2 linked regions of the Sorangium aterium genome follow. The protein of the gene in region 1 interacts with the protein of each later gene in a pairwise test. Links are inferred from orthologs where the notes say so. Each region holds a gene or a part of one and is shown on either strand. Other genes may lie near its edges. The genes, in order: POL72_RS08135 and ung.

What was found.
Region 2: the proteins of POL72_RS08135 (region 1) and ung interact in binary tests that used the Escherichia coli proteins (3 or more experiments, as listed by UniProt). The link is inferred for Sorangium aterium from one-to-one orthologs.

The regions. Positions count from the first base shown.
Region 1 is NZ_JAQNDK010000001.1:2,278,775-2,281,964, reverse strand. The notes cover bases 267-3,148. They hold POL72_RS08135 (class I SAM-dependent DNA methyltransferase), read right to left. Parts: upstream 2,499-3,148; coding sequence 1,035-2,498; downstream 267-1,034. Other genes in these bases: POL72_RS08130 (hypothetical protein), read left to right, coding at 2,642-3,148; POL72_RS08140 (restriction endonuclease subunit S), read right to left, coding at 267-1,038. Outside these bases: more of POL72_RS08140, read right to left, coding at 1-266; more of POL72_RS08130, read left to right, coding at 3,149-3,190. UniProt on the Escherichia coli protein: The subtype gamma methyltransferase (M) subunit of a type I restriction enzyme. The M and S subunits together form a methyltransferase (MTase) that methylates A-2 on the top and A-3 on the bottom strand of the sequence 5'-AACN(6)GTGC-3'.
Region 2 is NZ_JAQNDK010000001.1:1,081,495-1,084,538, reverse strand. The notes cover bases 142-2,877. They hold ung (uracil-DNA glycosylase), read right to left. Parts: upstream 1,984-2,877; coding sequence 1,300-1,983; downstream 142-1,299. Other genes in these bases: POL72_RS03865 (hypothetical protein), read right to left, coding at 2,758-2,877; nth (endonuclease III), read right to left, coding at 1,991-2,623; POL72_RS03880 (YkgJ family cysteine cluster protein), read right to left, coding at 528-1,292; POL72_RS03885 (glutathione S-transferase family protein), read right to left, coding at 142-403. Outside these bases: more of POL72_RS03885, read right to left, coding at 1-141; more of POL72_RS03865, read right to left, coding at 2,878-3,044. UniProt on the Escherichia coli protein: Excises uracil residues from the DNA which can arise as a result of misincorporation of dUMP residues by DNA polymerase or due to deamination of cytosine.

The sequences.
Region 1 (3,190 bases):
CTGCGCCGAGCCGGTCACGTGGTGCTGCAGGTCGAGCGAGTTCAGCAAGAGCTCGAGGTACCCGAGGACCACGCCGGCCTTCGGCTGGACCACATGAGCATGGTTGTTCACCCAGAACCTCCCGCTCGCGGCGAACGCCACCCGGGTGTTCCTCGACAGGAGGTTCGCGCCGTCCTCGGCGATCAGCAGGTAATCGCCGTCGAACAGGTAGCCATCGATCGAGTCGATGATCCCCGACGCGCCGTAATACGGATAGGGCCCCCGGCGCCTCTCTCGAACCGCGGAGCTCACGGGGACGCGTCGGCCATCGTGGTTGTCCACCAGGGAGCCGAACGGGCAGAGGACCCAGGACGGCGGCAGGGGACGCCCCGGCCCGTCGCTGCTCGTCCCGGGCGCGGCCGGCGCCAACGTCGAGCAGCGTGGCAGGGGCTCCGCCGGTCCCTCGGCCGGCGCAGCGGCGCCCGGCGCGCGCAGGTCCTCGGTGAGCCTCCCCGAGCACGCCGCCGCCAGCACGGCCTGCCGGAGCCGCCGGAGGAGCAGCGACGACCTCGCCAGCCGGGTCTTCGCCGCGTCCACCTCGCCGAGCAGCGCCTCGGCCTTCGCGACGATGCGGCGCTGCTCGGGGAGGGGAGGCAGAGAGAAGGGCCGCTCGAACGTCTCGCGCACCTTGACGAACGGCTGCGCGGAGCCGCCCTTCGCCCAGAATCCCTCGTCGTTGAGGTGGAGGAACAGGTAGTCGACGTCGATGGCCCGCTCATCCGGCCAGACCACGTGGGTGTTGGCGATCGCCGACCACCGCCCGCGCGCCTTGAACGCCTTCCCGCACCGCGTCCCCACGGCGGAGACGACGATCGCAGCGCCCTCGTGCTCCCAGCCGTCGCACCACACGTCGGGGCCGGCGGCGCTGAACCCCTGGTAGCGCCCTGGCCGCTGCTCGGCGTGGAGCTTCCCCTTGATGAGCTTCGAGCTCCCGCTCCGGTGCGAGCAGAGCGACGCGAGCGTCGTCTCGGTCCATCCCTCGGGCAGCGGCCCGCTCACGCCTCCGCCGCCTTCGCCCCGCCCTCGAGCAGCGTGAGCACGCGGTTCAGCGCGGCGACCGCCTCCGCCAGCTCCTGGAGGGCGTCGGTCGCCAGCTCCTCCGGCTCGGGCGGCTCGCCGGCCTCGTCGAGCGACTCCTCCCTGAGCCACCTCAGCCCGTCGAGCTTGAACTCTCGCTCCTTCACCTCGCGGAGCTCGAAGCTGCGGAACCGACCCTCGCTGGAGCTCGCCGCCTCGCGCGCCCCGCGCCCGTCGGGGTCGCCGCCGTAGCACCGCTCGAACTCCGCGAAGTGCGCTGGAGACAGCGGCCGGCCCTTCTTGGTGATCGACGGGACGCCCGTCCTGGCGTCGTAGATCCAGACCCTCTCCGTCGCCCGGCCCTTCGTGAAGAAGACGACGTTGGCCTTCACCCCGGCGCTGTACGGCGTGAAGGTCCCGTGCGGCAGGCGGAGCACCGTGTGGAGGTCGCAGCCCCCGGCGACGATCTCGAGCACCGCGCCTGCCTGGTCGGCGAACAGGCAATGGTCCGGCAGGACCATCGCCGCCCGGCCGCCAGGCCTCAGGATCGTCAGCACGTGCTGGATGAAGTTGAGCTGCTTGTTCGCTGTCGCGATCGCAAAATCCTCGCGGCGCGGCGTCTCGTGCGCCCCCTTCGTGCCGAACGGCGGGTTCGTCAGGATCACGTCGAACCGCTCGTCCGGCGGCGGGGCGTCGATCGAGTCGCCGAGGGTGATCCTCGGCTCGATCCCGTGGAGGACCAGGTTCATCAACGCGAGCCGGCGGGGGCGCGCGACGAGCTCCTGGCCGAAGAACGCCCCGGCCTTGATCCGGCGCGCCGCCTCCCGGTCGAGCGCTCCCCGCGCCTCGGCCTCGATCCACTCCCAGGCGGCGACAAGGAAGCCCCCGGTGCCGCACGCCGGGTCGCAGAGGGAGAAGCCCGGCTTCCCCTGCGGATCGGGCCTGATGCACCGCACGATCGACTGGATCAGGGCGCGGGGCGTGAAGTACTGCCCCGCGCCCTTCTTTCCCTCGGCGGCGGCCTTCTCGAGCAGGCCCTCGTACGCCGCGGCCTGGATGTCCACGCCGAGGCGCGTCCACTCGATCTCGTCGATGAGGTCGACGAGCTTCCCGAGGCTCGCGGGGCTCTTGAAGCGCGGCTGTGAGCCCGCGTAGATCTCCCCGAGGACGCCCGGGGCTCCGTCGAGGGATCGGAGGACGTCGGCGTAGCGGTCGAGCAGCGCTTGCCCGCTGCGCGCGCGCAGCGCGGGCCAGGAGCAGTCCGTCGCATCGACCTCGCCGCGGGGCGTCCTGTGCTCGACGCGCGAGAGATCGATGCCCCTCTCGGCGGCCATCTTCAGGAAGAGCAGGTAGGTGATCTGCTCGATGTAGTCCCCGTGGTCGATGCCGTCGTGGCGCAGCGTGTGGCAGAACCCCCAGAGCTTTCCAACAACGTCGGTCATGCGGCGGCGGCTTCGTTCGGGTCGTGGAGCGGGAAGGCGAGGCGCGGAAGGAGCCGGCTTACCACGGCCGGGCCCCTCACGGCGGCCGCCGCGCTCGTCCATGGCGCTGGGACGCGCCGCCGTTGATGTACTAGGCTCGCCCCGTGCCGCGCGCCCTCACCTCGCTGCTCGCGCTTCTCTTGCCGCGATCGCCTCGATCGCCGCGGCTGCCGCTGCCGCTCCTGTCGCTCTTGCCGCTCTTGCCGCTGTCCGGCCTCGCCTGCGCGTCGTCCTCGCTCCCCGACCCCAAGGAGGCGGTGCAGGTCTACGCCGACGCCGCGGCGCGCGGCGACGCCGACGCCATCTACGGCATGCTGAGCGACAAGAGCCGCACCGCGATGTCGCGCGACGAGGTGCGGCGGCGCGTCGCCGAGGCGCGCGCCGAGCTCGCGGAGCAGGCGCGGAGCGTCACGGCGCCGGGGGTCGTGGTCAAGACCCGCGCCCGCGTCCGCTACCCGGACGGCGAGATCGCGACCCTCGAGCTCGACGAGCGGGAGCGCGCCTTCCGGATCTCGGCCGCCGACGCGCTGCCTGCGGGCGGCCGCACCCCCGAGCAGGCCCTCGAGCAGCTCCGCCGCGTCCTCGCGCGCCGCAGCTACGCCGGCCTGCTGCGCGTCCTCACGCCGGCCACGCGCGCCGCCATCGAGAGCGAC
Region 2 (3,044 bases), 1.2 Mb from region 1 along the record:
CGGCCTTGGACGCATCGACGATGGACTCGTCGCCCGGCTTGCCCTGCATCGGCAGGAAGACCCGCTGGAAGGCGATCTTGACCGCCGGGGTGGCGAAGTACGATTGCTCCACGCTGAGCCACTGATCCATGAGCGCCCTCGCCCTGAGCTCGGTCGGCGTCAGCGGAGCTCCCGGGAGCTTGTGATCGAGGTAACGCATGATCGCCCTCGACTCGTAGAGCGTGAAGTCCTCGTCCTCGAGCACCGGGATCACGCCGAACGGGTGGCGCGCGAGGTGCTCGGGCTGCTTGTGCGCGCCCTTCGTCAGGTCGACGAGCACGAACTGCGCCTCCTGGCCCTTCTCGGCGAGCACCGTCAGCACCTTGCGCGTACACGTGCTCATGGGATGTCCGTAGATCTTCATCGCGTCTCCTTGTCCTGTGTTCCGTCGCGAGGCGCCGACCGGCGGCGACCTCCGCGGCGCGCTAGCCTAAACGGATTTCTCCGACCGCGAGCGCCCAGATGACGCGGCCGATCGCGGCGCGCGCTCATCCCTCGCGCCGCCGATCCTCCTGCCACTCGGCGTCGCGGGCCGCGGCGAAGACCGGGAGGCGCGCGAGCCACCGCTCGCCGGCGTTCGGGCGCTCGAGCGCGATGCGCAGCGCGGCGATGAGCTCGAGCGGCGCGGCGTCGAGGCCCTGCTCCTTCGCAGCCCATCCGAGCCCGGCGAGGACGGCGTTGGCGACCTCGTAGCCCGGGCGGTGCATGGGCGCCGTGGGGATGGACGCGGGCGCGGCGAAGTGGCGCTCGCACGCCGCGGCGTCGAGGGAGCTCCAGCCTGCGCACACGATAGGGCGGACAGCGTGGATCGAGCAGGCGCCGCGCTCGTCGAGCAGCGGGCAGGTGACGCCGGCCTCGGCGCGCTCCAGGCGGGAGAGCCCGCGCGTCGCCGCGTCGGCCGCGCGGACGCGCTCCTCCAGCGCGGCGAGCTCCGCCTGGCTCCGCGTGGCGCGCAGGTGGGCTGCGATGCGGAGCACCTCCGGCGCCAGCACGAGCACCTTGCTGACGCAGCAGGTCGAGCAGCCTTCCCTGCAGGCGATGGGCCGCTCGGGCGGCTCGGCGCCCACCGAGGCCCGTTGCAGCGCCTCGGCCCGCGCGAGCGCCGAGGCCGCGGCCGACACCGCGCCGGCCTCGGTGCGCGCGGCGAGCGACGGCGCGAGCGCGGCGCGCTCCCCGTCGGCGATCCCCTCGAGGACGGCGGGGGTGTACCGCGTCCCCGGGGAGAGCGGCAGGGAGCGCTTCCGCGGCGTCATCGCGGCGTTACGCGGTCTCCGGGAGCCGCCAGTCGATCTCCTCGGCGCCGCGGGCGCGGAGGGCGCTGTTGATGGTCGAGAACGGCTTGCTGCCGAAGAACCCGCTCCTCGCCGACAGCGGCGAGGGGTGAGCCGCCTTGATGACCGTGTGGCGCTTCGCGTCGATGAGCTTCGCCTTCTTCTGCGCGTGGCCGCCCCAGAGCACGAACACCACCCCGTCGGGCCTGTCGTTGACCTTCTTGATGACCGCGTCGGTGAACGACTCCCAGCCCTGGTTCTTGTGGGAGTTCGGCGTGTGCGCCCGGACGGTGAGCACGGTGTTCAGCAGCAGCACCCCCTGGGTCGCCCACGTGGTGAGGCAGCCGTGGCTGGGGATCGCGAAGCCCGGCAGATCCGAGACCGCCTCCTTGTACATGTTGGCCAGCGACGGCGGTGGCGTGACGCCCGGGCGCACGGAGAAGCACAGCCCGTGGGCCTGCCCGTCGTCGTGGTACGGGTCCTGGCCGAGGAGCAGCACGCGCACGCTCTCGTACGGCGTGAGCTTGAACGCGGCGAAGACGTCCTCCTCCGCGGGAAACACCTGGTGCGCCTTCCGCTCGTCCTCGACGAAGCGCGCCAGCTTCTTGAAGTACGGCTGCTCGAGCTCTCCGGCGAGCACGCGCTCCCACGAGGCAGGTAGATCGATCTTCATCTCTCGCTCAGACCCCTTCCTTCGGACAGAACTCGCTCATCCGGCACTCCCCGCATTTCGGCTTCCTGGCGACGCAGGTGTAGCGGCCGTGCAGCACCAGCGCGGGGCCGAAGAACGTCCATTGATCCTTCGGCACGATCTTCATCAGATCCTCCTCGATCTGCTCGGGCTTCTCGCGCTTCGAGAGGCCGATGCGCCCGCTGAGGCGGGCGACGTGGGTGTCGACGATGATCCCCGAGGCGATGTCGAACGCCGTGTTGAGCACGACGTTCGCCGTCTTCCTGGCCACGCCCGGCAGCGTGGTGAGATCGGCCATGGTCGCGGGCACCTCGCCGCCGAAGCGCGCGACGAGCTCCCTGCACATGGCCTGCACCATCTTCGTCTTCTGGCGGTAGAAGCCGGTCGGCTTGAGCTCTTCCTCGAGCTCCGCCGTGGGCGCGTCGGCGTACGCCTGCGCCGTCGGGTACTTCGGGAAGAGCGTGGCGGTCACCCGGTTGACGCGCTCGTCCGTGCACTGCGCGGCCAGGATGGTCGCGACGAGCAGATCGAGCGGCGTCTTCCAGTCGAGCTCGTAACGCGCGTCGGGGTACTCCTCGCGCAGTTGAGCGAGGAGGAGGGGGATGCGGTCTCGGGCGTTCATGGGGGTCATCGCAGCGTAACCCAGCCCCGGGCCGCCCGTCAGCGGCGCTCGGCCCCTCAGCGACGCCGGGCGACGAGGCTGTGCGCGGCGAGCGCGGGGCGTCGGCGCTCGCCTTCCCGAGCGGCCAGCGCCGCTCACGCCTTCTTGCCGAGCGCCACGTCCACGAGCACGTCGCCGAGCGGCGCTTCCAAGAGCAGGTGCACGCTCTCTCCTGCCGGCCTCCAGTGTACGATGGCCCGAGGTTCCACCTGGAAGCGCGCTGACGTCGTGATCGCCCCGCCGTCGATCCGGAGGACGGCGTGCTCTCCCGGCGCGTGTTCGACGAGCACGTAGAGCCCGTCATCGCCGGCTGCGAGGTGGATGGGTCGACCTCCGAGCTTGGCGGACCCGGAGCGCGCACCCTCCCAGGCGACGAGGTTGA